2 linked regions of the Pirellula sp. SH-Sr6A genome follow. The protein of the gene in region 1 interacts with the protein of each later gene in a pairwise test. Links are inferred from orthologs where the notes say so. Each region holds a gene or a part of one and is shown on either strand. Other genes may lie near its edges. The genes, in order: dnaX and dnaE.

Region 1 (15,276 bases):
GTGTAGGTATCGTCTTCATCCATTTGGAATTCGGCGGCGCGAATCGATTCGCGACCATCATTGGATCGGCCGAGGATGGTGGCGAGAGGCGTTCCGTTTCGACGATAGATAACCGGTTCGACTTGCTTCTTGGAAAACAAATGAACGTTGGGTGGGAGGCTGACGGCTTCGGGCCATCGTTCGGGATCGTCCACCGTACCCGACGCCCAGAAGACCTGAATTTTGTTTTGATTTAGCTTTTCAAATTGTTCCAACAGAAAAGCGGGCCCCGCTGCGCCGCACGAAACGGGATTCAGAATATCCCCTGCGAGCAGCACGAAGTCGACATTCTCGACAATCGCAGTCTCGAAGATTGTCTCGGCCGCCTTCCATGGGGCATCGACCAATTGGGATTTGAGATGCTCGGGCAGATCGAGCAAATCCTGCATCGGGCGTTCTAAATGAAAATCACCTGCGTGGATAAACCGAATCGACTCTTTTGCCATCGCCCCCTCCCTGGTGCTGCGAACCGCGGCGTCCTACCTATCTTGCGCCGCGCGTTAGTTTAGTGGAATTGCGAAGACTAAGCCAACATCGATTTAATGGGTAGGGGAGGAAAACTGCGTTGATTTTGGTAATTCAGATCACGTATAGTCCCGCTCATGAATCCCCTCTGCGGAAGCAGGGTCAATCCTCGGACAGAAAAGGACTTCAAGATGACCGCCATCGATCTTGCAACGCTAGCAAACCGCGTCCACGGCGAACTGTTCGCGCGAAGCAATGAATCTCAATCGAACGTCCCTTTGATCACAGGGGCCTCTCCCCTTGCGGATGCAAAGCCCGGCCACATCACCTTGATCGATAACGAGAAGTACCTCCCGCGATTGGAGAACTCCCGTGCTGCAGCGTGCGTGACAAGACAAACCTTTCCCAATTGCTCGATTCCCCAGATCGTGGTTCCAAACCCACATGAGGCTTTTGCCCAAATCTGCCAGATCTTCCGGCCCGCTTGCATTGTACGCTCGGCGACAGGCATCCATCCCACCGCGGTGGTTGCTGAAACAGCCCAGGTGAGTCTCTCTGCCGTCGTGGAGGCACATGCTCACGTGGGCGACCACTCTCAGATTGGAGACCGAACCCATATCCATCGCGGTGCCACGGTGATGGAGGGATGCAAGATCGGTGAGGATTGCCAGATCTTCCCAGGCGTTGTCCTCTACCCAGGCACGGTGCTCGGCGATCGCGTAGTGCTTCATGCCAATTGCGTGCTCGGTGCGCATGGATTTGGTTATCGCATGGTCGATGGAAAGCATGTTTCTACCGCTCAATTAGGTTGGGTCGAGATCGAGGACGATGTCGAAATCGGTGCGAGCACCACCATCGATCGCGGAACCTTTGGCGCGACGCGAATCGGTGCGGGGACCAAGATCGACAACTTGGTCATGATCGGCCACAACTGCTCGATCGGTAAACACAATTTGATCTGCTCGCAAGTCGGAATTGCGGGGAGCACCTCCACCGGTGAATATGTCGTGCTCGCTGGTCAAGTTGGATTGCGGGACCATATCCACATCGGTTCGCGCACGATGGTTGGAGCGCAAAGCGGCGTCGCCTCGGACGCCCCCGAAGACCAGATCTTGCTCGGCAGTCCCGCCATCCCTCGGATGGAGCAAGCCACATTGTTCGCTGCCATCAACCGATTGCCCGAGATGAGAAAATCTCTCAAACGACTTGAAAAGCAAGTCGAAGCACTGAAGTTGGATGCAGCATCGAATGAATCGGGCTCGAATGAATAGTTCGCAAACCGTTGGGATTGTGGCAGGCTGGGGCGAGTATCCCATTTCCGTGGCGAAGGCGTTGCGGGAAAAGGGATGCCGCGTGGTGATAGCAGCCATCCGAGACCACGCATCCCCGGACATCGAACAAGTAGCGGACGCCACCCAATGGGTGGGAGTGTGCAAGCTTGGTGGGATGCAACGCTTTTTTGAAAAAGAGCGCGTCGAGCAAGTTTGCCTATCGGGAAAATTATTCAAAGAGACCATCCTCTTTCATGGTTGGGGATGGATGGGGCACTTACCGGACTGGGAGTGTATCAAAACAATGTTTCCACTTCTTTACTCGCGGCGAGCCAACACGACCGACGACTCCCTCTTGGGCGCAGTCGTCCATTCCTTTGCACGCAAAGGTATGACGACGATCCCCGGGACCGATTATGCCCCGCAGCTTTTGGCGGAGGCAGGCGTGCTGACTCGCAGGCATCCAACGGCACGACTTCAGGCGGACATGGACTTTGGCTGGCGAATGGCTAAGGAAATGGGGCGACTCGACATTGGTCAGAGCGTGACCATCCGCGATCGGAGCGTCCTCGCCGTGGAAGCGATAGAGGGGACCGACGCATGCATCACCCGAACCGCCTCGCTGTGCCCGCGCGGCGGATTCTCGCTGGTCAAAGTGGCAAAGCCTCAACAGGACATGCGATTCGATCTGCCCACTATCGGCCCACGAACGATCGAAACGATGAGAAAGGCAGGGGGAAAAGCCATTGCCATCGAAGCGGGGAAAACGATTCTGCTAGACCGGGAAAAGACTCTGGCCGCCGCCGAAAAAGCCGGAATTGTTATCGTCTCCATCACCCAATAAGGGAGGCGAGGGCCGATCCCGCTGTTGCCCTGAGCTCGGTCCGAGACCTATACTGACTGCAGGAGTTGTTGATGTTCCAGAAGTCTGTCGCCATTTATTTAGTGCTCTTTATCGGGGTCGGTATCGACCCCGGCTGCTGCTTGCGCGCCTGGATTTCCAACTCCTTCGCCTCGGCACTAACTGCTCCATTTTCCATTAGCAAACTTCACTCCGGTACAGGTCCCTCTCGCGACGGTTCGGCTTGTTGCGCCGAAACGTGCTGCGTGCAGGACGAAGGGCGAGCCGAAGAACATCGAACAGCCCATGTCGCGACCGACGAATCAAGCGATTGTTCGGTCGACGCGTTCCCATCTTCTTGCTGTCTGCGTCACGCCTCCAAGCCACCCGTCGGTGCATGCCAATGGGATGGTGAAGAGAGTTGCCGATGTAAGTTGTCCAAACCTTTAGCGACCTTCTCGTATGATGGCACAGCCTGGACACCGATCCTTCTTTCGGTTTGGATCGAAGAACCCATTGCCCTTTCAGCTGGAACTTTTCCAGCTCCTCGCCAAGGGATTCCCATCTGTAATACGAGCCCGCCGGAGCGGCTGGCGGAATTGTGTCGATGGAATTGCTGACATCGAGCAGATCGATCGGCATTTTCATTTCTATTGTTTGACACAGTTTTGGTTCAGGATTTACACAGATGTTCAAAATGAATTTAGGTTGGTTTGTAGCTAGTTTTGCCGCGTTGGTACTCGTCGTAGGTGTGACCTATGCAGCGAACCAAAAGAGTTCGATTTCGACCGCCAAAGCGGAATGCGTTTGCGCCCAATGCTGCGAGGGCGGCGTCTGCTGCTGCGAAACGGGCGTCTGCACTTGCGAAGCGTGCGCATGCGACTGTTGCGTCAACAAAGCAGGTTGCTGCGAAAAGGGAGCGTCATGCTGCTCCGAAAAAGCGGAATGCTGCAGCGTTCCCGCAACCACCGAGTGCACCGAAGCTGGTGCTTGCAGTGGTTCGGCTTGCAGCATGAAATAGTAGCGCGAAACCTCGATTAAAAGGCCTGTTCCATGCAGTCGTTTTCGGCTGCTTGGAACTTGGCTGGGGAGTGATTGCGATCCTCGAATGCGAATCGCTCGATCCGAGAGTAGAATACTTCTTCTTGAAACGGAGTTGTGTGTTTATCCTCTCACTCAAAGACTTAGACGATGCGTGCATTTTTTCTATCGACGATTCCCTTCCTCGTGTGCTTTCTCGGTGCATTTGCATCGACCCACTCGAGCTGCTCAGCGCAGGATTTCCCAACTGCTGGACCTGTAACGAAGGTTCACGACGGTTTTCAATTCACAGAAGGCCCTGCCTACGACGGCAAGAAATATCTTTACTTTACAGACATCCCCAACAACCGAATCCTTCGAACGGATTTGAAGGGAAGCCTCGAGGTCTTTCTGGAGCCTTCAGGCAAGTGCAACGGGCTGATGCTAGACGGGAAAGGGACCTTGATTGGCTGCCGGATGGACGGTGAACTCATTGCCGTGGATACCACTTCGAAAAAGGTTACCACGCTTTCGGGAAAGTACCGAGGCAATCGCTTCAACGCATGCAATGACTTGGTCATCGATCAACAGGGGGGAATTTATTTCACCGACCCTCGTTATGCGGCCCCTGAACCTTGGCCACAAAAGGTCGAAGCGTTTTACTACCGATCGCCCAATGGTGACGTAACCCGGCTTGGCGAACAATTGACTGCACCGAACGGCATCATCCTAGCACCCGATGAAAAGACCCTTTATGTTCTGCCGAGCATGCAGAAGGAACTGATGGCCTACGAAGTCGTCGCACCAGGCAAGATAGGTATCGGCAAGGTTCTTTATGAGATCAAACAGCCGGCAGGAAAAACGAATTCAGGTGGAGACGGTCTATCGGTGGATGTCGATGGGAATCTCTATTTGACCACCGATTTGGGGATTCAAGTTGTCTCGCCACAAGGGAAGCTGCTGGGGATAATACAATTGCCAGAACAACCTGCGAACTGCGCATTCGGCGGGCCCGGCAACAAGACCCTGTTTGCCACGTGCAGGACTGGCCTTTACAGCGTCGAGCTTGCCAAACCGGGACATGTGTTCCCTGGAGTGGTGTCGCTTCAGCCCTAGAACCGGCTGGGTCTTTTAGAGAGTCGAGCGGTCCTGGAGACTCGCTCGACGGATTGGCTACCCAAGTATGGAGGCGTGTTCGCGTATTGGAAGATTAACGAGTGGATGACTCTGCGTTCTCGGCGGTCGCAACCTCCAACGCTTTGCGATCGATCTTCTTCGGCCAGTCGATCAGCTCAAAGGTGCTCACAACCTGAGCGTCTTCCGATGCAAATGTTTCCATCTGCTCGGCATTGAGCATGAAGACTAAGACGGCACGACGGCCATTGTCGTTGGATAAGTGGTAGTGGATCCAAACGATGTCCACGCCCTGAACCGTTCCTCGCGAGGTTACCTTGATGGCTCGGAGCTTCGAGGAGGTCAGACTTTCCGTAGACTCCAGCAACTCGGACATCATGCCTTCGAGCGACTTCTTCACATCGCTTACGAAGCCTTCCATGCTCAATTGTTTACCAGGCTCGAAGTCCACCATGTTGGTGACATTGCACTGCGCAACGCGTTGGTTATCGATAACGTAACGAAACGTTGCTTCTTCGCCATTATCTCGATAAGTCGTCCATTTTCGATTGGCGAGGAATCGGTAATATCCCAAGTCGGATTGGAATTGCAGGAGATCCGCGTTCTCTTTCGTCGGAATACGGGATTCGATCGACGCGAGAGACTCGCTGTTGGAGAGCTCCTCGATCGAAGCGCGGCGGATTTGAACTTGAGCCAGAACCTTGAAGCCAGGCTCGTACTCCCCGATGTCGCGCGTTTCTTCGAGGTTGGCCGCGAACCACGTGACGGAATGGGTCTTTCGGTCGACTTGTGCTTTGGCGTCCAAGACGATCGTCGTACCAACTTGCCGGATCGAACCCGAGACAGTTCCCTTGAGGTCGAGTTGAGCGGTGGAGTCGTTTGCATCGACCAAGCAGACGGTGATCTCACCTTCGAGAATGGCATCGAGTCCGAGAAGTCGACAGGCAGCCTCTTCGTCCATCTGCCATTTGTCACTGATCTTCACCTTCGTCTTGGTGGTGATCTTGTCGAGGAACATCGAATTGATCGGGGGTTCCAGCAAGTCACGCTCGGCCGCGAAAAGTGGATTGTCTAGACAGGCAGTCGAGAGTCCTTGGTCATTGCAGAGGCGAACAATATCGAGGCAGGTATCGCGCAGTTTGGTTTTCGTGATGTGCCGATCCACTTGCACTTCCGATTCCGCTTGGGCAACTCGTAGATACGCTTTGCTTTCGGAGAGGGGAGTGCTGAGCAAGACATCTTCCTCGTAGTCGAGGTTTGTAGTGGCCTGCATCGGAACCGTCTTGGCCGAGGAAGGTTTCCCATTGCGGCTGGTAGCATCTGCGATCTGACTTTTCAGTCTTACTTCGCCGTGCGTCTTGATCACGGTACGGACACGAAATCGATTTCCGACGCCAGAGCTATCGTCCGATGCGAAGACCACACGCCCTTGGGTTACCCCCATGGCAATGCAACCCAGTATCCAGTTTCGGCGGTTGAAAGCGGAAATGCTTGGCTTCGTCATAGCTAATTTGAATTCGGAGGCTATAGGTTCGGATCGATGCATCTAAAAAGTCCATCGACCCGAAGACGAGGCGAGCCTGAGGGGAACCCGAATAACCGACAAACTCTCTCGAATTTCTCCAAATACCCAAGAGCCCTAGAGGTGGCTTTTCCTCACTTAGAACGCTCGAATTCGAACATCAATTCCTTCGACGCTCCATCCTTTTGCTTCATGCGAACGATTGCCTGCATTTGGGTTGGGGAGACCTGGATATAGGTAAGGCCGTCAAAGTGAAAGCGATTGCCGATTCGCTTCACAAATGGAAACTCCACATACTTGTCCTTTTCCTCCCAACCGACCATGTCGGCTCCGAAGTGCTTCAGCTTCAAGGTGACAGAACGGCCTGATGGCGAAATCGTGAAGACCTCGCTGAACACGGGTTTGCCATTCTCGGCGAAGAGAAAGCTCCCAACTAGAGAGCCTGCGATCGGCTCGCTCCAGGTCTCGACACACTCTCCCCCGAGTCCTTTGCCTCGCCAACTCCCTGCGAGCCACGACAAGGCATCGGCGGTGATGGGCTCGGGCGATTCTCCCTGAGCGAGCGAGATGCACATCGGTTCCAGGCTCGAGCTCGATTCCCCCGATGCCAGCTTCGAAGTCAGTTTTGTGAGCCCCGCCAAATTCGCTTGGAGCTGAGTGCGAGCGTCGTTGTCCGTGTGATTGAGAATCCCGATAGGACCGCGGTACTTTGAATTTTGGATAGCCTTGAAGACCTCCACATCGCGATCCCCTTCACCTATGACCAGAATCTTCTTTCCAACTTGATCACCGGCCGTTTGCATGCCATTGACATTGAGTACCAGCAAATGAGGAGCAAGAAGCTCGAGGACTTCTGGAAGCCGATCGAGTTCATCGTGAGCATGATGCAGGTTGTAAACGATCCCAACGTTCGGGCGATCGATGGCACGAAGCAGTTTCACCATATTTTCTGGCTTCCCAAACCAACCACCATGATTGTAGAGTCCCACTTTGCAGCCAATCTCGGCAGCCGCGTCCGCAATCGGCCGAAGCCTTTTCTTTTCGGACTCGATAAAGGATGCTTCTTGTTCCGCAGACATCTTCGCGCCACCTCCTCCCATCACCCACAGCTGTGGATGAATCTTGTTCTTGGAGATGACCGAAAGAATGTGTTTGGCTTCATCGTTGAGCTGGGTGGGAAACCACCAAGCGCTGATTTCGATCCCGTGTTTTCGTGTTTGCGAGATTTCCTCTTCGAAAGTAGGTATGTGCTCCGCCCGGTAATCGTACGCGAACTTTCGAATCCCCAGGTCCTGCAGCATCTCGGCTCGCTCGGCAGGTGTTCGCTTTTTGCTGTCGAAGGGAACGATACACCACGCTATCAAATTCTCGCGTGAATAGAGCCCCGCAGGTGCCGTTGATTGCGCTGCGACGGGGGAAGAAATCCACCCCAGGGCGACCAGCCAGACAATGCAAGTCCAACTGAGTGCCTGCGATCGAGATGGAGTCGTAAGACATAGAGAGTGCATAGCAAGCTGGCCTCAGTGCAGCGGAGGGAATGGCTGTTGTCGTCAGAGTAACCGGAGTATACTCAACCCCGGAAGCGATCGACTACCCGCTGGACATTGTAAGACATGGAAACTCCCTTGGATGCTACGACCGGAAATCAGAAATACACGGTCGTCGCACGTAGGTACCGGCCGAAAACCTTCTCCGAATTGGTAGGGCAGTCGACGGTAGCCCAGGCGCTGCTCAATGCCATCCATACGAACCGGGTCGGACATGCGTATCTCTTTACCGGGGCGAGGGGGGTTGGAAAAACCAGTACCGCCCGCATTTTCGCGAAGGCGTTGAATGCTTCCGCGAGCGCTGACGGAGAATTTGACCCTCAATCCGACATCGCCCAAGCGATCGACTCGGGTGAGGATATGGATGTCATCGAGATCGATGGCGCGAGCAATCGTGGGATCGATGAAATTCGACAGCTCCGCGCCAACGCTGCAGTTCGTCCCAGCCGATCTCCGTACAAGATCTACATCATCGACGAAGTCCACATGCTGACAACCCAGGCGTTCAACGCATTGTTGAAGACGCTGGAGGAACCGCCTGGACATGTGAAGTTCATCTTCTGCACCACGGACCCAGAAAAGATGCCGATCACGGTATTGTCCCGGTGCCAACGTTTTGATTTCCCCCCCGTTCATACCGATCAGATTTTGGGGCGGCTTCAATACATTTGCGAAAACGAGGGTACCGAAGCAGACGAAGCCGCACTGCAGATCATCGCTCGCCGCGCTGCAGGCTCCATGCGTGACAGCCAGTCCCTACTGGAACAACTGCTCAGCTTTAGCGGTAATCGGATCACCGTATCCGATGTGCATGCGATGCTTGGAACAGCCGACGAAACGAGACTGGCTTCGTTCGCATCCAAAATGATTCAACGCGATGCGGCCGGAGCCCTCGACGAATTGAACGTCGCAGCAGGAGAAGGAGTCGACGTCGGTCAGCTCGCCGAACAACTTCTTGGTTATCTGCGGGACATGATGGTCGTGACGGTCGGGTGCGGTAGCGACCTTATCAAAACCGCGAATCCATCCAGTCTCGAGCCATTGCGAACCTGGGGACAACAATGGGGCGTCGCCTCGCTGATGGCTGCGATTCAGATTTTGGATGAAACAATCGTCAAGATGAGGCACAGCGTCCAGAGCCGTGTACTCGTCGAAATCGCCATCGTCCAAATTTGTCAGCTTCAAGATCTGCAGGCCCTCACAGACTTGGTTAAGGCCCTGGCGTCGGGGCAATCCCTCCCTCCCCCCCGGCCGCCCGTTCATACCACGACGGCACTACCAACGCCTCCTGCAGGATCGTCGAAGCCTGCAACTCCAGCGCAGCCAGTTGTTCCAAGCACAGGTTCCTCGCAACAAAAACCTGCCTCCGCTGCAGCATCGGAATCGACCGAAGCAAAAAAAAAAGATGAGACCGTAACGGGAGCCACGCTCCCTTCGAGAAACGAACCATCGCCCGGGACCGAGAAACCCGCCGCACTGACCGCCGCTGCGACTTCGCCGACGACCGCGACACAAGCGAACGACCAAACCGCAGCCCTGTCCGTGTCGAAGGAGGGGGAACCGACTCCTAAAAATCCTTCCGATACGAACGTCGCGGACACTCCCCTGCATCAACTGCGAGCCGCAGCGCAATCGATCGGTGGATTGATTGTGGAATGCGTCAACATGATCACCCGTGTCCAGGTCGCTGACAAAGGAAAATGGAGAGCTTTCGTTGCCAAGGAAGGTCGATTTGCGATCGATTATTTCCAAACTGCGGACAATTCCAGAAAGCTCACAAGCTCTCTTGCTGACCAATTCCGCGTCGAAGCAGTTCTTGAATTCACTCTCACCGATGAGGTCGCCCCGCATGTTGAGAGCAAAGCGCCGGCACCCGTTGTCGAGGAGTTCCGACCGAGTGTTCCTCAATCCCAATTGATTCGCAAAGCGATGACCAATCCCATCGTTCAGCAATTTGTCGAAATGTTCGATGGCCAGATCGTTCGAGTAGATCCAGCTCAATCGATCCGTCCGGTCATCGCGCAAACGAGCACTTCCGAGCCGAGCGAACTAATCGCCGACACCGACGAATAGTATTCATTGCAAAAGAAATGTTAGTGCCGAGGACCTACCCGCCGAGAATGGTCACTTCTGAGAGTTTGCTTGGCGTTGGTAGATGGCTTGTATCATGGTCTCGGTGTCTTTGAATTTCTGACCGGTCGCGAGAGCTTGTTCGATCAATCGACGGGCATCGGCTTCACCGTGTCCCAACACCAGCAACGCGGCAAACGTTTCATCGACAACCCCGGGCTTTTGCACCTCTGCGTTGGGCATTTCTCGGCGGACCAAAAGTGCAAAGCGAGGCATTTTGCGACGAAGGGTCGCAATGATCTTCTCGGCCGTCGCCGCTCCGATTCCGGGCAAAGTGGAAAGCCCTTTGGCGTCTTGCTGCTCAATCATGATCGCCGTGTCTTGCACCGGACGGACCATGGCACGAAGCGCTTTCTTTGCCCCAACTCCATCGACCGAACAAAAGAGCTCAAAGAAGTCGCGTTCAATCGTGGTCAAAAACCCGACCAATTTCGGGGTGAGACGCGACCCCTGTGCTGCGTTTCCATCGATGTAATGCAAGGTGTGGAGGGAAATCGATTTCCCCAAGTCGGCCTGCAAATGCCTGCGGGTGTACTCGGGAATCGAGACTTCGTATTCGAATGGCGGAATGTGAAGGGTCGCGGTGTCGTTAGAAAGGCTCAACAGCTGGCCAGTTATTTTCGTGATCACTTGGTTTTCCTGCTCTTGGTGATGATCTCTGCCATGGGGCCTTGAGCATAGTAATGGCACAGAGCGATGGCGAGAGCATCTGCCACGTCAGGGGGATCCGGAGGAGCTTTCAATTGGAATTGCATCTGAACCGCGCGCTGCATCTGATCTTTGGGGGCGCGGCCGTTGCCCGTCAAAAGCTTCTTGACCTTGGTCGGTTCGTAAGAATGGACCGAAATACCCTTCTGGGCTGCCGCGAGAGTCAGTACTCCGCGAGCGTGCCCCATGAGGATCGCCGTCCGAGGCCGCGCGTAATGCGAATAGAGCTGCTCGATCGCAACCGCAACGATTGGATAGCTCTCGATCACCTCCGATATTCCGCAGTGCAGCTCCAGTAGCCGCTTGGACATGGATTGATTTCGTGAGACACGAATCACACCTGCCTCAATCAATTTTGGACGACCGGGTGTCCATAGGATGACCCCATAACCCGTCACTGCGAGCCCGGGATCGATACCCAGCACATACGACGTCTCCGATCTCAGTCCCGACCTGGCATTCGGTGGCGTCGAACTCATGGCGGCACCGATTTCGATTGGATCCCCTCCTCCGAGGGAGAGAAGAAACAAACCATTTCAGAGCCATTGCGCATGAGAATAAAGGGACCTGCGACCGCCGGATAATTCCATGTAACTCCATCGAGCACATCGATCGCATGCAATTCCTTGCCTTGATCGGGTTCTACGAGGATCAACCGCCCATCCTCCGAAGTCACCATCAGCCTGTTATTCACCATCAGCAACTGGCCTTGCCCATATCGACCTCCTCGCCAAATTCTCTTGCCCGTTTCTGGTTCGACGCACTCGAGTATGCCATCGCTCAAACCGTACAAGCGGTCGGAGTGATAAATGGCATTGGTCAATTTGGTTTTCAAAATCCGATGATTCGCCCAAACGTCTTCGGCCGACCAAGAAGCAGGGCCATCGGTTTGCGACTTGCCAATGCGAATCAATTTCGATCCTGCAGCGTAGCCTTTTCCGAGCAGGATGCGATCCGATGAGCAATCGACAGGCGACGACGAACAGGCGTCCGCATTGGAATGGCTCTCCCAGGGTGAACTCCAGAGAACGTCGCCCGTCTCCACGGAGTGCCCAGCCACGATGCCTTCGTGAATCGCGACGATCTGTTCGACCCCTGCGAGTTTCATCAACATGGGAGAACCGTATGCGATTTGAGCAGCTCCCCCTTTCCACTTCACTTCACCCGAACTGGCATCCATTGCGATGAGCGAACCCGACTGATCGGTGTCAGGCTTTCCACCCAACGGGTAAATAACCAAAAGTTGCCCCGAAGACTGCACCAGTAGCGGAGAACCACTGCGTCCCCATTTGATGGATTGCTCCGACTCAGATTGACTGGCAAACCCCTCTCGAAGCAAGTCTTTTTGCCACTCGATGGTTCCCTGCGACGCATCTAGGCAAGCCGCGATGCCAACGGCGGTTTGGATCCAAAGCTTACCGTCTTGCCAAGTCGGTGTAGAGCGAGGACCTGTCCCACCCATAGGTTCCGTATGCCGTCCAGGAAACCGGGTTCGCCACTTTTCCCGCCCTGTTGCGAGCTCGTAGCAAACGACGGCTTCCTCGGCTGGGTCCTGAAGCAGGGTCCACACCATCCCGTCGGCAACGGTGATACCCGACCAGCCATCCGCCACCTGGACTCGCCACAAAGGAGTAGGCCCTTTCGCGTGCCAATCCAAATCGATCGAAGGTGACTGGATTTTACCGCTGCGATCATTACCGAGAAACTGGGTGAATCGAGCGTGCGTCGTCCAAGGCTTCAGACGCTCGACCGCTTCATCATGACCCGTCTGTCCGAGGCCTTCCCGGTCAGACGGGATCGACTGCGCACGCCATCGGAACGTTGGGACGAGCTCTCCGGTAAAGCCTCGAAACTCGAAGTAACGGGAAAACAATGCGATGGCCAAAATCACCGTCACCAAGTAGACGATTGTTGCGACCCACGGTAGTCGCCTCAGGATTCCTATCGTGAGAGCGAGCACGCCCACTGCGATCAACAATGCGGTTGCAATATTGGCATATTGATGATCGATTTCCTCGAGCGACCATCTCGCGACTGGCACCAAAAGCAAAACTCCCATCCCGATCCAGATCGAGAGGGGAGTTTTCTTAGATACTGAAGTTTTCGGAGCAGCGTCGCTCATAGGCTCTCTCGGGTTGTAAACCACTGGCACTGTATCCATGCCAAAAGGTCGCCACTGTCGCGCCCCCAAACCGTAGTGCATGACCGCCGGGGGAATGGCCCCGACGATCTACTTCGCTACGATCTACTTCGCTACGATTTTGTTGTTGCGACGGAGTGCTTCGACATAATCTTGGGTGACGTTCAGAACTTCTTCGTTATAGAAGTTCTTATAGAAGATCTTCCCTTTCTCTTCCTTCGCAATGATCTGCTCCTCTTCCACCTTTTCGGAGTTCAGTTCTTTGCGTCGAGCCATGTAATCCGACTCTTTCAAGGAAATGGTCTTTTCTTCTTTTTGGCGGACGTAGGAATCGATTCGAGCCAAAAGCTTTTCGAACTCGGGGTTCTTCGCGACTCGATCGTTGGCTGCATTTTGCAACGCCACCTTCATCGCCGGGTCGGTCATTTTGTAGTGCTTATGAACCTTGGCGGCGACTTTGTCCGCCGGGAGCGGATAGTCCAAGTCCGATTCGGAAATGTCGAGCTTGGCGGTGATCGAGGGGAGAACCACATCGGACGCAACCCCATCGAGTTGGGTTGATTTTCCGTTGGGGAGATAAAACTGTTGGATAGTCAGTTTTAAGCCGCCGTAGGATTTGGATCCACCGATACTCCACTCTTGAGCGAGGTCGCGGAGGGTCTGAACCGTTCCTTTACCATGCGTCTTGGGATCACCGACGATCAATCCTCGATCGTAGTCCTGGATTGCTCCTGCAAAGATCTCGCTAGCGCTCGCACTCATCTGGCTGATCTTTACCACGAGGGGTCCCGTCCAGATCATGCTGCTATCGGTGTCATCGAGCGATTCGACATCGCCACCAGGGGACTTCACTTGGACAACAGGTCCCCGTTCGATGAACAGGCCGGTCACGGCGATGGCTTCTTGGAGAGATCCGCCACCATTCTTGCTCAAATCGAGAACGATGGCATCGATCCCTTTTTGTTTGAAGTCGTTGATGATGTTGGTCAGGTCGCGGCGCGTGCTTCGATAGTTCCGAACATTTCGGCGAGCTGCATCCATATCGAGGTAGAAGCTCGGGAGGTTGATGTAGCCGATCCGATACTTCCCTCCATCGGGACGCATACCGTGTTCGATGATTTCGCCGCGCGCTGCCTCGTCTTCGAGTTTGATCAAGTCGCGAGTGATCTCATAAATTTGCGTTGCGCCGGTCCCGCCGGGTTTCACGTGGAGGCGGACGCGCGTTCCTTTCGGGCCACGAATCAGCGAGACGACGTCTTGCAGTTTCATGTCCGATGTTTCGACAACTGGCGAGCTCTCGTCCTGCGAAACGCCGACGATATGATCCCCTACCTTGAGCCGTCCATCCCGGTCCGCAGCCCCACCCGTAACAATGTTTTCGACAACCGTCTGTCCATCGTCGGGACGAAGGGTTGCACCGATGCCCGTGAATTCGAGCTTCAAGTGAACCCCGAAGTCCTCTTGTTCGCGCGGCGACATGTAGGTGGTGTGCGGATCCAAGGCATTGGTGAGGGAGGTCAGATAGATTTCCAACAATTCATCGACGTCGGTCTGCGACTTGGCCAAGTACAGCGTGCGATAGCGTTTGTGCAGCGTCTCACGAGCTTGCTCCAGCGTCTTGTCGTCCGCTTTGAGGGACAAGATGTTCAGCTTGATTGTTTTTCGAATACGATCCTTCAGTTCGGCTTCGTTGGCCGCCCAAGGAATCTCTTTGGCATCGGCAAGAATCGTTTCGTCGACGTTGAAGTCGTGATCTGCATCGATCTGCTCGTGGATGTAAGGCATCATCTCATCGAGGCGAGTCAGATAGCGTTTGTAGACTTTGTATGCAAATGCGACATTGTTGACCCGGATCAAATCGTCCAGTTTGTCGCGATAGACCAAGAACTCGTCGATGTCGGGTTGGATGAAATACATCTTGAGCGGATCGACATTGCGGAGGAACAAGTCGAAACCGCGAATCGACATTTCGTCATTGAATTGGGGGTGGGAGATATGCTCGTTCTCGACCAATCCCTTTACCATGCGAACGATCATGGCCGTGTTCGCTGGCGGTTCCTCCACGGCGGCGACTCTCGGCAATTCTTCCGCGACGGATATCGCGGGGACCGAAAAACAAGTCCCGCTGACCAGCAACCCAGCGATCGTCGCCCTTGCAAAAATCCGTGCCTTCCAATCCGCTTGCTTGCGCATTCTTCTTCGCCCCGGGGAGTCCATGGTAGGTAGTTTAGAGAGGACGGGTAGGATTTGTGCCCTCATCTTGTAGTGCATAGTAGGAGATGGTCACCCTCAAAGCAACATGGATAAACCTGGCGAAAAATCCGACCGCCCTTCTGACCGTCCAAGGGAATCTTCCGGAAAACTTGTTGAAATCGCGATTTTTGGCATCCCTTTACCCTTGGACGATTTTTAGACCCTCGTTAAACTCTGGGCCCTCGAAAATCCGAAGGACCACTCAA
Region 2 (16,531 bases), 330 kb from region 1 along the record:
AGTGGCCAGCCGCTGAAGCTTCACACGTCGGAGAACGGTTGTTTCGAAACGCACACCGTAATCCTTGCGACGGGTGCTAGTGCGAATTACTTGGGACTGCCGAGTGAAACCAAATACAAGAACCGTGGCGTCAGCGCTTGCGCGGTCTGCGATGGTGCTTTACCCCGCTTCCGCAACAAGCCCCTCGTCGTAGTGGGTGGCGGGGATTCGGCCGTGGAGGAGGCCAGCTATTTGACCAAGTATGCGTCGAAGGTTTACATGATTCTTCGCCGAGGCGAGATGCGTGCTTCGAAGATCATGCAGGATCGTGCGTTGTCCAATCCAAAGATCGATCTCGTAAAATTCTCGGTGGTCGAGGAAGTGCTCGGTAACGAGTCGGACGATCGCGTGGGTGTAACAGGCATTCGATTGAAGAATGTAGAAGACGGATCGACTCGCGACATCGAGGCCTCGGGACTCTTTCTGGCAATCGGGCATACGCCCAACACGAAATTCCTAGGTGGCCAGGTCGAAACTCACGCCAGTGGATACATCCGCTGGACTCAGCCGTACCGAACATTGACGAGCGTGCCAGGAGTCTTCGCAGCGGGAGATGTCGCTGACGACTATTACCGACAAGCCATCACATCGGCTGGAACGGGTTGCATGGCGGCTTTGGACGCGGAACGATATTTGGGAGCGGCGGGAATCCACTAGAAGACAACGCCCCAGTGTGTGTGGGATCAACAAAACGCTTTTGATGAGGCAAATGAAACTTGGCAACGACGCGTGATCTGCCGATCGTCGTTCGCGGTGCTCGCGAACACAACCTTCAAAACGTAGATCTGACGCTCGCTAGGAACCAGCTCATTTGCTTTACCGGCGTGTCGGGCAGCGGAAAGAGTTCGCTCGCTTTCGACACATTGTACGCCGAGGGGCAGCGACGCTATTTGGAGAGTCTATCCACTTACGCTCGTCAGTTCGTAGGTCAGATTCCGAAGCCGGATGTGGATTATCTTTCCGGACTGAGCCCTTCGATCTCGATCAGCCAAAAGTCGACTGGGAATAATCCTCGTTCGACGGTAGGGACGATCACCGAGATTCACGACTTCCTTCGCGTTCTCTTTGCACGAGTTGGCACGGGATTCTGCCCAGACTGTCAGATTCAGATTTCATCGCAGACTCGCGATCAGATGGTCGAGAAGATCATGGGGCTCGATCGTTCGAAACCCTACTTGTTTCTCGCTCCTATTGTTCGAGGGCAGAAGGGGGAGCATCGGGATCTGTTCGAGGATTTGCGTAAACAAGGCTTTAATCGAGCACGCATCGACCAACGCGTGTATCTCCTTTCCGAGCCCCCGTCCCTGGAGAGACAGATCAAGCACCACGTGGAATTGGTCGTAGATCGCATTTCCGTTGAAGCTAGCAGTCGGCAGCGGATCGCAGAAGCGGTGGACACTGCGATTCGATTTGGTGAAGGAACACTCTTACTCGCCCCCATGGTCCCCGGCGAGGACGATACGGCAACCTACGACACGGCTGACGATATTGTCTTTTCGACGAGTTACGCGTGCGCTTCGTGTGGCAAATCCTATCCCCCACCTTCTCCGCAATTGTTGAGTTTCAATTCCCCACAGGGGGCGTGCCAAGAATGCGAGGGCTTAGGGGAATCTTTTCGTTATGATCCCGAGCTATTGATTCAGCTGCCGGACAAATCGATTAAGAACGGTGCGATTCCACTGATCGGCAAACACAGCGAGATGACGCGATGGTATCGCCGATCGATCTCCCTGTACTGCGCGACGATTGAGGGAAGCCTGGGATTGGAGACTGGGAGTCTCCTCTCGACTCCTTGGTCGAAACTCTCAGAGGCGGAGCAAGAAGCGCTGCTCAACGGTTACCAAGGGGAATCGGTGAGGGTAAAGGGCAAAGCGTTACATGGACAAGACTTCCGTGGAATCGTACCTGAGTTGCGCGATACTTATCGCGCGACGTCGAATCCATTTACGCGTGCCAACCATGAGCGCTGTATGCGAATCGGTCGGTGTCCGGCATGCGACGGTTCTCGATTGAATGCACAAGCGAGATCGATTCGACTGAAGACGCACGCGAAGGGCTTCCACAACGTCCCTTGGTATTCGATCGGTGGCGTTTCCCGCCTCTCGATCGATCGATGCAGTGAATTTTTTGAAGGTTTGGAATTGAGCCCACTCCAATGGCAGATTGGAGAGGAAGCGGTCAAGGAGATTCGAGCGAGGCTTCGATTTTTGATCGATGTTGGTCTCGGGTATCTTTCGCTCGATCGGACGGCTCCGACTTTGTCAGGCGGAGAATCGCAGCGTATTCGGCTTGCTAGCCAGATCGGATCCGGACTGGTAGGGGTGCTCTACGTGTTGGACGAACCGAGCATTGGGCTCCACCCGAGGGACAACGATCGGTTGCTCGCCTCGCTCCAACGTTTGCGCGATCTAGGGAATACTCTGATCGTTGTTGAACACGACGAAGACACGATGCGCATCGCGGACACCATCGTCGATTTCGGTCCGGGACCTGGTGTTCGAGGGGGGAAGCTAATCGCGTCGGGGACGCTCGACGACATTATTTCGAATGACGAAAGCCTGACGGGAGGCTTTCTCAATCGAACCCGGCGCATTCGGTCCCCCGAGTCGCGACGGCCTGGAAACGGGAAGAAAATCAAGATTCTCGGAGCGGAACATCACAATCTGAAGAACCTCGATGTTGATATTCCACTCGGGTGCTTCATCGCCGTCACCGGTGTGAGCGGCAGCGGGAAAAGCTCATTGATCACCGAGATCCTATCGCCAGCCATTCGGGGTGTTTTTCAGCGGGGTGTGGAAGAGTCTGGAAAGCACCGCGAAATCCAAGGGATCGAGCATATTGATAAGGTCATTGATATCGATCAAAGTCCCATTGGACGGACCCCGCGCAGCAACCCTGCAACCTATGTCAAAGTCTTTGACGAAATACGTTCCCTATTTGCCGAATTGCCTGAATCCAAACGGCGAGGATTCGATGCGGGCACATTTAGTTTCAATACGGAGCAAGGCCGATGTTCGGCTTGTGAGGGGCATGGAGCAGTACGGCTTGATATGGAGTTTCTCGCCGACCTTTGGGTTCCCTGCGCGGTATGCGAAGGAAAGAGGTACGACCGAGCGACATTGCAGGTGGAGTACAAAGGGAAATCGATCGCCGATTGCTTGGAGCTCGATGTCCAGCAAGCTCTCGAGCACTTCAGCGAGTTTCCAAAGATCGCGAGCAAACTAGAGACGTTGCACGGAGTCGGATTGGATTACCTCAAGCTGGGGCAACCGTCCCCGACCCTATCGGGGGGCGAAGCGCAACGTATCAAATTGTCCAAGGAGCTGAGTCGTCGATCGACGGGCAAGACCGTGTATGTGCTGGATGAACCGACGACGGGCTTGCACTTCTACGACATCGATTTACTACTCGGCGTGTTGCAGTCCCTGGTGGAATTGGGAAACACGGTGATCGTCGTCGAGCACAATCTCGATCTGATCCAAGCAGCCGACTGGGTGATAGACCTGGGACCGGAGGGGGGAGAGGCTGGTGGTCAGGTCGTTTGCACAGGGACTCCAGAAGAGGTTTCTCGGTGCAAAGCGTCGCATACCGGAAAGGCACTTGCACGGTATTTCGAGTCGCACCGAAAAGTATCGAAGAAAAAGAAAGCTACGCCGAAAACCAAAACGAAGAAGGAACAAAAAGATGCACCGGCGTTGCAGGATATTCACGTCGTTGGCGCGGAACATCACAATTTAAAGAACGTCGATTTGACCATCCCCCGCAACAGAATGACCGTTTTTTGTGGTCAAAGCGGCAGTGGAAAGACGTCGATGGCGATGGATACGTTGTATGCGGAAGGGCAACGTCGGTTTGTGGAGAGTTTGAGCCCGTATGTACGGCAGTTTGTCGGTCAAATGCCCAAAGCCAAGGTTGCTCGGGTCGATGGTTTGAGTCCCTCCGTGGCCATCGAGCAGCGGAATCTATCGCATACACCGCGCAGCACGGTCGGGACGGTAACGGAGATTTACGATTACGTTCGTGTGTTGTTTGCCCGTCTTGCCCAGATGCATTGCACGCAGTGCGATGCGCCGGTGAGCAGCCAGACCAGCGATCAAATCCTCGATCGCATTCGAGACTTAGCGGCTGCTCAAGGCACTGGCCGGGCATTGCTGCTCGCCCCGGTCGCCCCAAATGCAAACACCGACCTCACGAGCTTCCTCACATCGCTCCGCCAGCAAGGCTTCGTGCGGATGCGGATCAACGGAAAGGTGTATCCGCTCGACGATATACCCACCTTGCAATACCAGTCGCGAAATGAATTCCAGTTGGTGGTCGACCGGTTGCAGTGGGATCGGCTCGATCCTAAAAGTTTGAGGGACAGCGTCGATACGGCCCTCACGATGGGAAATGGGATTTTACAAATCGCCATGGTCGATGACTCAAGGTCAGAGGTGCACTGGGAGGTCAAAACGATGTCGCTGCAGCTCGCCTGCCACGCGTGCGGCATCTCATTTCAGCCCCTGACACCGCACAGATTTTCTTTCAATTCTCAGGTCGGCTGGTGCGAAGCCTGCCTGGGAATCGGTTCGATGCGCGGGATCGATCCCAATGCGGCTTTCGAAACAGAGAAGAGTTTATTGGAAGGAGGATTGCCAATTTGGCCCGATCTTCAATCTCCCCTCTCGCGAGCCATGTTGTATGCGTTGGGGCGTGAGACCGGATTGCCGTTGGATCGACCCATCAAACAGTTAACGGCCGGGCAACGCGCTATGCTCCTCAAGGGCCTTCCAAATCGTCAATTTGTTGTCACCCAAGGGGATTTGGCAGCGGCGATCGATCCGAATGCGGCTCCGAATTCGAAGGTGTATATGACATTTGCCTATCGAGGCGTTTACGCGGCTGTGGAATCCGCATCTAGTTCGAACATCCGCGATCGATACGCGTTGGCAAACTTCATCAACGAGGGACCATGCATTGATTGTGGTGGTGCACGGGTTTGTTCCGAAGCAGCCCACGCCCGATATCGCAATCATACGATCTCTGACATTGTCAAATTACCAATTGGATCGTTAAATGAACGGGTGCTCAGTTGGAAGCTTTCGAAGCGCGAGCAAAAAATTGCAGGCGAACTTCTGCGCGAAATCCAGCATCGCTTGCAATTTCTATGCGATGTGGGGTTGGAGTATTTGACCCTAGATCGCTCGGCGAACACCTTGAGCGGAGGCGAAGCACAACGTATCCGGTTGGCCAGTCAACTCGGCGCCGGATTGAGCGGCGTCCTTTATGTTTTGGATGAGCCGACCATCGGGCTGCATCCTCGTGATAACGATCGACTGATTCGGGCCATGAAGTCGCTTCGGGACCTGGGGAATACCTTGGTCGTTGTTGAGCACGATCGCGAGGTGATTGCGCAAAGCGATCAGTTGCGAGACTTTGGGCCGGCGTCCGGGCCGCTTGGAGGCAATGTGGTCGCGCAGGGTACTCCCGCACAAATAGCCCGCGCGAAGAACTCGGTAACGGGACCTTTTCTGAGTGGTAAAAAGAAGATCACACCCCCTTCAACCCGTCGTGTTTCCCTCGACGATGCGATCCACATATCCAAGCACGATTGGACCGATATCGCGATCACACCGCACGGTTGGTTAACGGTGAAAGGAGCCGAAGCGAACTCTCTCAAGGGAATCGATGTGTCGATCCCGATCGGTTGTTTCACCGCGGTGACGGGTCCGAGCGGAAGTGGCAAGAGTAGCTTGATCAACGGAATTCTGTACCCCGCCTTGGCACGATACTTTTACGCTACGGATGGTGTGCCGGGCCCCTTTCGCGAAATCAGGGGACATTTGCATTTTAAGAAAGTGCTCAAGGTAGATCAGTCGCCACTGGGGGCGTCTCCGTCAAGCAATCCAGCGACCTACACCGGAGTCTTTGATCATATTCGGCAGCTATTTCAACGATTGCCGGAAGCGAAAACCAGAGGTCTCACAGCCGGTCATTTCAGCTTCAACGTTTCGGGCGGGCGATGCGAGAAGTGCGAGGGGTTAGGGCAAGTATGTATTCAGATGCACTTTCTACCCGATGTTTGGATTTCATGTGACGCCTGCAACGGACGGCGGTATACCTCCGAGGTCCTCGCCGTGAAATTCAAAGGGCATTCGATCGACGATGTGCTCAACATGTCGATCGGGGAAGCGAGAGATTTGATGAGCGAGATCCCGAAGATCCATCACATGCTTTCAACCCTCTGCGATGTCGGGCTGGACTATCTCGCGTTGGGGCAAAGCGCCCCGACGTTGAGTGGTGGTGAGGCTCAGCGGGTCAAATTGGCAACCGAGCTTTGTCGCCCCAACAATGGGAAGACCATTTATCTTCTCGATGAACCAACGACCGGATTGCACTTCAATGACATCCAGAAGCTCCTTCACGTCTTGCAAGCCTTGGTGGATAGCGGGAACACGGTTGTCGTAATCGAACACAACCTCGATATCATCCAATGCGCCGACTGGATCCTCGACCTCGGCCCGGAGGCAGGCGAGCAAGGAGGAGAACTTGTCTTCGCCGGTACCCCTGAAAAACTGATCGAATATGCTTCGAATAGAAGCTATGGCGATGCGGAAGGGATCGCTTTGCAAGTTTCCGAAAAGAAGACAAGGGGACGCAAAGCGGCTTCGAAAACCGACATTGCATCATCCGCCAAACCGACGGGCCACCGCAGTTATACGGGCGAAGCGTTGCGAGAATTTTGGGAGGGGACCAAGCGGCCGTCCCGACCGCCGAGCAAGCCTCGATGACCCGTGCTTCAATTCCGTTTGGTCTTCGCTCCCCGAGGAGATATAACTGAGAGAAGTCTTATTGAATCCCTCTCTCCAAGGATCGAATCAGTGAAAATGCAGATCGTTACCAAGCTTTCGTTGCTTTCGTGGATGTGCCTCGCAGCTGCCATGGTGGGGTGCGATACCAAAGGGGATGTGACGGTGGAAGGAGCGCCCGATTTGAGCGAAATCGTCGCGCCTGATGTCGAAATGCCGACCCCTCATTCTCCCGCTGAAGCGGTAAAAACGGTGTCGGTGAAGATCGACACGATGAGCTGTGTCGAAGGTTGTTTCAACGGAATCCAGAGCGTCCTCAAAAAGCGGGAGGGCGTGGTGGATGTCGGGCTGGCTCCGCAGAAGAATACGGAGGGATTGATCGACAACTCAGTGATCACCATTTCGTATCGAGGGGAACTGGATCGAGCCAATATTGAAAAAACGATCCTGGGAGCCGGGTTTGACGGCGTCGAGTTTGTCGAGCCTTCCGAAGCGACCGCTACCGATTCGACGGGCGAGCCGACCAAGTAGTTGGTACGCGATCGATTGAGCTCCGATTTTTAGACCTTCTTGACGTAACCGTGGCGACCGAATGGAATCCAACACCCCTGCCCAGCGTCCGTTTGTTCACTTGCACTGCCACAGTCATTACAGTTTGCTCGATGGTGCAAGCCCGATCGGCAAACTGCTCAAGAGGGCCAAATCGCACGGCATGACCGCGTTGGCGCTCACCGATCACGGTAACCTGCACGGCTCTCTCGAGTTCTACAAGAAGGCTCGGGATTTGGGCATCAATCCTATTCTGGGGTATGAAGCCTACGTCGCGCCGGGCAGTCGTTTCGAACGGGACGCTTCCTCGTCGAAAGAAGCGGCGTACCATTTGACGCTGCTGGCTAAGAATCAAACCGGCTTTAAGAACTTGATCCGCCTCGCTTCGGCAGCAAGTCTGGAAGGTTTCTATTTCAAGCCGCGAATCGACAAAGAGATCCTGGCGAAGTACAGCGAAGGGATTATCTGCCTCAGCGGTTGTGTCTCGAGCGAGTTTTCGCGCGCGATCCTTCGGGGACAAGACACCGATGCGGCGATTCGAGACGCGACCCATGTCACCGAATGGTTTTCGAAGGTCTTTCAAGATCGATTTTTCATCGAGATTATGAACAACAATCTCGAGATCCAGCGGCAGCAAATGGCCGGGGCAATCGATGTGGCGAATCGAGTCGGTATTCCCTTGGTCGCCACCAGCGATGCCCATTATGTCGACAAAGAAGACGCAGAAGTGCAAGACGTCTTGCTTTGCATTGCAACGGGAAAATTCCGCACCGATACCAATCGCATGCAGATGGAAGGGGATCAGTTCTACCTCCGTTCGCCGGAGGAAATGTACCAGCACTTCCCAGGTCATGCCGATGCCGTCGCTCGATCGCAGGAGATCGCCAATTCGGTCGATATCGATTTGGAATTGGGTAAACGGAACTTCCCGACCTATCGGTTGCCCAATCCCGAAATCACTGCCGACGATTACTTGCGAGAGCTGTGTACCAATGGTCTCAAGGCCCGGTATGCGAAGAGTCCTGACATGCTCGTCGATGGCGAATTGGCAACGGTGGTTCAAGAGAGATTGGATCGCGAGTTGGGTGTGATTCGCAAGCTGGGATTCTCGAATTACTTTTTGATCGTATGGGATTTCGTCCGTTACGCACGTGAGATCGACGTACCCGCGACCGCTCGGGGGTCTGGAGTCGGTGCACTGGTGTGTTATGCGCTGTACTTGTCCCACGTTTGTCCCGTCCGGTATGACTTGCTGTTCGAACGGTTCTTGGACGAGAGCCGATTGGAGGCGCCCGATATCGATATCGATTTTTGCCAGGAGCGACGGGGCGAAATCATTCGGTATGTAAAGGAAAAGTACGGCGAGTCGAACGTAGCTCAGATTGGAACGTTCGGTACGTTGAAGGCGCGAGGGGCGATCAAAGACGTGGGGCGAACGCTCGGATTGCCGTTGAATCGGGTTGCTCAAGTCAGCGAGTTGGTTCCGGACGATCCTAAGATCTCGATTCAAAACGCGATGGAGGAAAGCGAAGACCTCAAGAAGCTTTACGAGAGCGATTCCGATGTCCGCGAATTGCTCGATTATGCGATGAAGATCGAAGGGATGGCACGCAACATCGGTACGCATGCCGCGGCCGTCGTGATTGCGGACAAACCCCTTACCGAATACGTCCCATTGATGCGCGTATCGGGCAAAGAGGACATTATCACCCAGTGGTCGATGGGGGACGTGGAAGCGGCCGGATTGCTCAAGATGGACTTTTTGGGCCTCCGCAACTTGACCATCCTTTCCAAATCGGTCGACATCATCGAGCAGACTCGAGGAGTTCGAATCGACCCACTCGATTTCCCGCTGGATGACAAAGAGACCTTTGAGTTGCTCAAACGCGGGGAGACGAAAGGGGTATTTCAGTTGGAGTCTGGAGGGATTCGCGACTTGCTCCAGCGTATGAAGCCCGACCGATTCCACGATATCATCGCGACCAATGCGCTCTATCGGCCCGGTCCTCTCGAAGGGGGAATGGTCGATGAATATGTCGCCGTGAAACTGAAGAAGAAGCAGGCTACTTATATCCATCCCGTTCTCCAAGAGATCTTGGAAGAGACCAACGGCGTGATGGTTTATCAAGAGCAGGTCATGCGGATTCTGAACCGATTGGGAGGAATCGAGCTCGCCAAAGCCTACACGTGTATCAAGGCGATCAGCAAAAAGAAGGAAGAATTGATCGCTGCCAACGCCGAGAAGTTTCTGGCGGGATGCCTGGAGAAAGGTCTAACCCGGAAGGAAGCCGAAGACTTCTGGAACATGATTCTTAAGTTCGCGGGGTACGGCTTCAACAAGAGTCATTCGACAGCTTACGCGCTCGTCGCATACCAAACAGCCTACTTAAAGACCCACTACAAAGTGGAGTTCATGGCCGCCTTGTTGACGGGTGATATTCCCAACCGGAACTTCAAACGAAAAGATGGTCTGGTCGAGCATATCGAAGATTGCCAACGGATGGGAATCGCTGTGGAGGCCCCCAGTGTCAATACATGCTCTGCCGACTTCAGCGTCGCCGATGGCAAGATTCACTTTGGCCTTTCGGCGATCAAAGGTTGCGGTAGTTCCGCTGCCGATGCAATTGCCACCGAAAGGAAAAAGAACGGGCCTTTCAAAAACATCTTTGAGTTTTGCGAACGTGTCGACGCAGCAGCTTGCGGCAAATCCACGATCGAATCATTGATCAAAGCCGGTGCCATGGATTGTTTCGGTGCAAAGCGGGCGCAGGTAATGGCTGTGATCGAGAAAGCTCTGCAGGGAGGAGCCGCGAAGCTGAAGGACAAGAAGAGCGGACAGATGAGTCTCTTCGACGATGTTTCGGCGGTCGCCGAAGAGGTCAAGGTGGTATTGCCAGATGTTCCGGAGTTTCCGGAACGTGAGAAACTGGCGATGGAAAAAGAAGTGCTCGGGTATTACTTGACCGCCCATCCCCTTTCCGAATATGCGACAACCCTGCAAGCATTTTGTTCGCATACTTCCTCGACGATCAAGAATGCGAAGCATCGTGACGAAGTGTTGATGGGAGGGATGATTTCCTCTATCAAGATGGCGTTTATCAAGAATCCGAAACCGGGGCAGTCAGCCAAGTACGCCAATTTCGACTTGGAAGATATGGATGGTTACGTTCGTGGAATATGCTGGCCAAGCGACTTTGAGCAGTTCGGCGAATTGATCCAGCACGATGCGGTTGTTTTGGCGCGGGGAACCGTCGACAAGCGAGGGGAAGGGGACGAAGTAAATTTCATCGTCAATGAACTTATTCCGATCGCTGAAGCGGACACCAAGTTCACAACCGGGATACACATTCTGTTCGATCAATCACGACACGACCCTGAATTGATGACGAAGATTCGCGAGATCCTGCGCGGGTATCCAGGCCAACGCGATGTGATGTTCGCGTTGCGATTGCACTCTGGTGAAACAGTACACATCAAAGCGACGAAACATCGGGTTGCCATCGATTCCGAATTGCGAACACGATTGGACGATTTGTTGGGACCCCCGAGCCATAAACTGCTAGCGACCAAGCCGAAGATGAAGAGCGGTGGTAGCCAAAACCAGTTCCGTCGATCTGCGACGTGAGGATTCGCGCATGGTTCTTGCGTCGTTGAAAAAGCCGTTTCTCATCTCCCTGATCGTTTCCATCGTGTTGGCCGCGTGTATCGGGATCGTTATTGTCTTGATCGGTCGATTTAGTCCTTTCGAGGCCCGGATCCTGTTCTCGACTTTGGTCATCGCTGGAGGGAGCTTGGGAGGGCTAGCATGCAGTCCTGGGTTGCGTAGAGAACTGTTCTCGGGGCGAGATCTCTTTGTCGAGTCGGTAGCGATCCTAGGCGTCGGGTTGTCGCTCCTCGCTACCTTGTTCAGTCTGGTACTCATATGGTCGGACCGGTTCGTTATCGGCTTTTGGCAAACGAACATGGTACTGGTGGTTTCTGCAATCGCCTGTGGCCACATCGTTCTACTCTCGCTCGCGAGATTAGCGAGTCGAGTTCAGTGGTTGCAGTTCGTCGCCAGAGGTGGCATTATCGCACTGGCAATTCTCATTTCGATGATGATCCTCGCTCCTGCATCGTTTTTCTTGGAGGCCCAAGTTCTCGCGGTGCTATCGATCTTCGTGACGGCCATGACAACGACAATTCCTGTGATGCACAAACTTCATCCTGCGGAAGTTGACGTGGACGTTTCGACGAGGTCCCTAGATCGTTCGGCACTTTCAGAGAGTCTCCAGCAATTGGATGCTGAAATCGACCGTGTGAAAGCTCGCCTCGCAGAATTGGAAGCGAAGCGAGCGAAGATCATTCGGGGCTAGCGAGCTGTCGTTTTTATCGTCCAGAAAAGCCCGCTTGGATCCAACTCGGAATCAATTTCCATCCATCCGGAAACTGAAGATTCGATTCCCCTGCTGCGACTTCATCGTAGCTCTTCGAACCATCTGCTTGAATGCCTTTACCGCATGTGGCAAAAGGTACCCAGCCGTGCGAATGCTTCTTGGTGCTGACCGGGGTCGGGTGATCTGGCATGACGAGAATGCGGTAGTCGCCGATCTTTTCCAACGCATCGAGAACGGGTCCGACGACGTGATGATCGATCGCTTCGAGGGCTTTGATCTTTTCATCGACTCGCCCCTCATGGCTCGCTTCATCGGTGGCTTCGACGTGGACGCAGACGATATCGTGCGTTTTTAAAGCTTCGATAGCAGCCTGTCCTTTTCCAGCATAGTTGGTATCGAGGTACCCAGTTGCGCCGACGACGTCGATTCGATCCCAACCGATCAAGGCAGCTAGACCTCGAAGCAGGTCGACGGCGGTGATCATGGCACCGCGGCATCCGTGAAGAGATTCAAAGGAGGGAAGTTGTGGAGTCTTTCCCAGTCCCCAGAGCCAGAGGTTGGTCGCTGGACGTTTGCCAGCAGCCACTCGTTTTTGATTGACCGGATGATCTTGGAAAACCGCTTGGCTTTCTTCCATCAGGCGACAGAGAAGTTCGCATCCGGGTCCCTTGGGGAAGTCGCTTTCGATCGATTCATCGGTCAGGTCGTGCGGGGCGGTCGTGCGCGTGTCCGACGAGAATGGAACATCGGAGGGAGACTGGCCTCGGTAGATCAAGAGATTCCTGTAACTGACACCTGGGACGAATTCCAACTGGGCGTTCCCCAGCTTCTCTTGAGCTGTCCGGAGCATCTCCGCCGCTTCTTCGCTCGAAATGTGATCCGCGGTGAAGTCGACCATAATCTGATCTTGGACGGTTACCAAATTGCATCGGATCGCCCAATCGTAGGGCCCGAGTTGGATCCCCTGCGCGGCGGCTTCGATTGGAGCCCGCCCGGTAAAGAACTCGTGCGGGTTATAGCCAAAGAGCGTCATATTTGCGACTTCGCTGCCAGGCGTGAAGACGCGCGGCACGTTGTCCGAACGTCCCACGACGCCTTGTTGTGCGATGCGGTCCATGTTGGGGATCTTCGCGGCTTGAAGCGGTGTCTTTCCGCCGATCGACTCGACAGGGAAATCCGCGCAGCCGTCCGGAATGATGATAACCCATTTCATAGTCGTGTCGTTTCTGATTGGAGGTGAAAAGGTCCTGTTCGCGTCATGCTTTATCCCCTTCGGAAACACGAAGATAAACGGCTTCGTCGCGCACGGAGGCTAAATTACGGATTTCGGTGTTGGCCGCCATGGCAGCCGATTCGGTCGCTTGGTGGGTCATGATCACGAGTGGGACAGTCAAAGGCGAACCCTCGCGTCCATCCCGCGACTCATCCGACGAAGAACCCGTTGTTTGCTCGGGCTCGGGCTCGTGCTGGATGATCGATGCGATCGATACTTGGTGTTTACCAAGGATGCCTGTGATTTGAGATAGAACACCAGGTTCGTCGGCGACGTGAAACCGCATGTAATAGCGGCCCTTGGAATGCTCGTAAGGTAGAATTTCGATTTTCGATTCCCGGTCGGACCAAAGTTCCAATCGCCGGAACGTAATATCGGTACGACCGGCTGCGGTATCGATCATATCGGCGACCACCGCGCTCGCGGTCGGCATCTGTCCTGCCCCTTTGCCGTGGAAAAACATATCTCCAACCGCGTCGCCGACGACCAAAATTGCATTGTAGGCCCCTCGAACTTCCGCGAGCGGACGTCCTTTTCGGATCAGCGTCGGTGAGACATGAAGTTCGAGCTGACCGGTTTCTTCGTGCAGGTGAGCCGTGGCAATCAGTTTGATTCGATATCCGAGTTCGGATGCATATCGCAAATCGGCAAGCTGAAATGCTTCCAAGCCACGGCGATGGATCTCTCTCCATTTCACGCGAACACCGAATGCGAGGTGGGCGAGAATAGCAAGCTTCTGCGCGGCATCGCTTCCATCGACATCCATCGTCGGATCTGCTTCCGCGTACCCGAGTTCCTGAGCGTGGCGAACCGCGTCGGCGTAGTCTTCCCCCTGCTCCTCCATCTGTGTGATGATGTAGTTGCTCGTACCATTGAGAATCCCGCGGAGCGAGCGGATTTGATTGGCAGAAAAGCATTGCGAAATGTTCGCAATGATCGGGATTCCCCCCCCCACGCTCGCCTCAAACGCGATGGTCCGACCCAACGCTCGAGCTCGATCGAAGAGTTCCTCTCCGTGTTCGGCAAGGAGCGCTTTGTTTGCGGTGACTACATCTTTTCCTGCATCGAGCAACTGCAACATGATCGTGCGAGCCGGCTCGATGCCCCCGACCAAGTGCGCGACAACTTCGATATTCGGATCTTGGAGGACGGAGTTCAAGTCATCCGTCAAAACCCCTTTGGGCAGTTGGATAGATCGATTCTTCTTCAGGTCCCGAACGGTCGCCTTTTCAAGCCAAAGAACGCGGCCCGCGTGGCGAGCCAAACGGTCCCCATGATCGAGCAGGAGTTTTGCCACCCCGGTGCCGACAGTTCCCATGCCGACAATGGCAACCCTTGTTTTCTCCATGAAAGAGCGTCATCCTCTGTTGGTGATCATCCGAAAAGGCACAATAGTAAACCAAGATCACGATCTCGCAAAGTTACCGTTCCGCAAACCGGGATGCCCAGGGCATGCAATTCGATACCGAAACGACCATCTGCGCCATCGCCACAGGCGAGGCGCCTGCCCTCCGAGGAGCGATTCGGATCACCGGTCCGGATACGCTGGCCATGCTCCGAACTCTTGGCCCGCTTCCTGAAAAAATCCCGTTTGCCCAACGAGTCGGGATGGACATCGACCTCGGAGAGCTCGGGCCGCTCCCCGTCTCGGTTTTTTGTTGGCCGGACTCCAGAAGTTACACCGGTCAGCCTTCCGCCGAATTGCACACGCTCGGTGCACCGGTCTTGTTGAGCGAACTACAACGAAAACTGATTTTGTCCGGGGTGAAACTCGCGCAACCAGGAGAGTTCACGCTCCGAGCGTTTCTGGCAGGAAGGCTGGACTTGACGCAATGCGAAGCGGTGCTCGGTGTCATCCACGCACACGACCAACGAAGTCTTGCGGTGGCACTGAACCAATTAGCGGGAGGGTTGGCCGCACCTTTGGCTGACACTCGTCGCGATTTGATCCATTTGTTGGCGGACATCGAAGCTGGATTGGATTTTGTCGACGAGGACATCCAGTTCATTTCACCCGAGCAGATCGAGTCGAGGTTGCTCGATGCCCTATCGAGTGTAGAAGGGATCCTCTCCCAAATGGACTCTCGCTCCGGACAAAAACACGAGTGGCAGATCGCTCTCACCGGTCCTCCCAACGCGGGCAAGAGCTCGCTTCTCAATGCCATTGCAGGCACCGAGGTCGCGATGGTTAGCCCGACACCTGGCACCACGCGTGATTACCTTCGTTACCGTGTCCAACAGTCCGATGTCGCGTTCGATCTGCTCGATACCGCTGGCATGGAAGAGTGGCAGGAGGACTCACCGCGCGGCCTCGCACAGGCATTTACTCGATCGCAGATCGAGCAAGCGGACTTGCTTCTTTACTGTTCTCCACACGATGAGTTGTCAGAACCAATCCCTGCCCCGGTGTTGAGTTCGTCCAAACCGATTTGGCTCATCGAAACAAAATGCGATGTATCTCGCCCTCACGGTGGGACACGCGATCGAAACGTCGAACGCATCGAGGCGCGATACGAAGTCAGTTCGAAGACAGGGGACGGTGTCGCGGAGCTTGGCCATGCCCTCTTGCATTGGGTACAGCAACAAAAAGCGGAACAGGCCGACGCGGTTCCGATGACGGTGGAGCGATGCCAAGGCGCTTTGTTAAACGCAAAGGGTGCGATCGCAGCCGCCCTCGATGCTGTCCGAGGTCGATGTGGCGATGAAATCATCGCTGCCGAAATTCGGATAGCGTTAGACGAAATTGGTTTGGTAGCAGGCACGGTCTACACCGAAGACGTGTTGGACGCGCTCTTCAGTCGGTTTTGTATCGGCAAGTAGCTACCCAAGCCAATTGGTGAATCAGTCATCGCGGATTTCTTCGAACTGCGGGAGATCGCCCTCGGCCTCCTCGTCTCCCGAGGTCGAGTCTTGGATCAGTCCCCATTGTTGCAATCGACGAATCATACGAGCGCGAGAAATGGATAGGAGTTTCGACGCCGCGGTGCGATTTCCTTTGCAATGCTCGAGCGCCTCCATGATAAGCTGCTTCTCAACTTGCTCGAGGACTTCATCGAGCGCAATGGGTTCGAGAGAAGGAGGCCGTTCAAAGTGGCTGGGGCTCGTACGGATTGCGATCGGAAGGTGGGATACGCCGATCTCGCCTCCCTCGGATTGTTGAATCGAAGATTCGAGGACGCTGGCCAACTCCTCGTAGCTCCCTGGCCAGGGATAGGCTAGCAACGCATCTTTTGCTGGAGAAGCGATCGTGAGGTGCCGAGAGATTTTCTCGGAGCGAATGCGAAGCCCTTGCTCCGCCAACTGCTGCCTTGCTTGAAACCAGCTTGCAATGATGGAATCCAAGTCTTCCAACCTTTCGCGAAGCGAGGGGAGCTCGATGCGGAGCGGTGAAAGACGTAACCAAAGGCGCAACCATAACGAGTTCGTGCCACGCGATTCGTGAAGCGGCTTACGGCAGCTCGCAAAGGTAACGAGCTCCGGTCTCGAGGCGAGATAGCGATCCAAGG

What was found.
Region 2: the proteins of dnaX (region 1) and dnaE interact in binary tests that used the Escherichia coli proteins (3 or more experiments, as listed by UniProt). The link is inferred for Pirellula sp. SH-Sr6A from one-to-one orthologs.

Annotation. Positions count from the first base shown.
Region 1 is NZ_CP011272.1:5,475,613-5,490,888, reverse strand. Bases 7,500-10,408 are described here. They hold dnaX (DNA polymerase III subunit gamma/tau), read left to right. Parts: upstream 7,500-7,905; coding sequence 7,906-9,912; downstream 9,913-10,408. Other genes in these bases: ruvA (Holliday junction branch migration protein RuvA), read right to left, coding at 9,964-10,408; VN12_RS21335 (DUF6265 family protein), read right to left, coding at 7,500-7,800. In the rest of the region: VN12_RS21370 (exonuclease SbcCD subunit D), read right to left, coding at 1-485; lpxD (UDP-3-O-(3-hydroxymyristoyl)glucosamine N-acyltransferase), read left to right, coding at 696-1,775; VN12_RS21360 (LpxI family protein), read left to right, coding at 1,768-2,619; VN12_RS21355 (hypothetical protein), read right to left, coding at 2,815-3,264; VN12_RS21350 (hypothetical protein), read right to left, coding at 3,373-3,630; VN12_RS21345 (SMP-30/gluconolactonase/LRE family protein), read left to right, coding at 3,808-4,752; VN12_RS21340 (hypothetical protein), read right to left, coding at 4,847-6,274; more of VN12_RS21335, read right to left, coding at 6,427-7,499; more of ruvA, read right to left, coding at 10,409-10,599; crossover junction endodeoxyribonuclease RuvC, read right to left, coding at 10,596-11,156; VN12_RS21315 (PQQ-binding-like beta-propeller repeat protein), read right to left, coding at 11,153-12,736; VN12_RS21310 (carboxy terminal-processing peptidase), read right to left, coding at 12,923-15,010. UniProt on the Escherichia coli protein: Part of the beta sliding clamp loading complex, which hydrolyzes ATP to load the beta clamp onto primed DNA to form the DNA replication pre-initiation complex.
Region 2 is NZ_CP011272.1:5,140,404-5,156,934, reverse strand. The notes cover bases 7,038-11,201. They hold dnaE (DNA polymerase III subunit alpha), read left to right. Parts: upstream 7,038-7,419; coding sequence 7,420-11,001; downstream 11,002-11,201. Other genes in these bases: VN12_RS20055 (hypothetical protein), read left to right, coding at 11,012-11,201; VN12_RS20065 (hypothetical protein), read left to right, coding at 7,038-7,358. In the rest of the region: VN12_RS20075 (NAD(P)/FAD-dependent oxidoreductase), read left to right, coding at 1-696; excinuclease ABC subunit UvrA, read left to right, coding at 756-6,809; more of VN12_RS20065, read left to right, coding at 6,900-7,037; more of VN12_RS20055, read left to right, coding at 11,202-11,731; VN12_RS20050 (cofactor-independent phosphoglycerate mutase), read right to left, coding at 11,745-12,965; VN12_RS20045 (homoserine dehydrogenase), read right to left, coding at 13,009-14,373; VN12_RS20040 (tRNA modification GTPase), read left to right, coding at 14,478-15,845; VN12_RS20035 (helix-turn-helix domain-containing protein), read right to left, coding at 15,867-16,531. UniProt on the Escherichia coli protein: DNA polymerase III is a complex, multichain enzyme responsible for most of the replicative synthesis in bacteria. This DNA polymerase also exhibits 3' to 5' exonuclease activity. The alpha chain is the DNA polymerase catalytic subunit.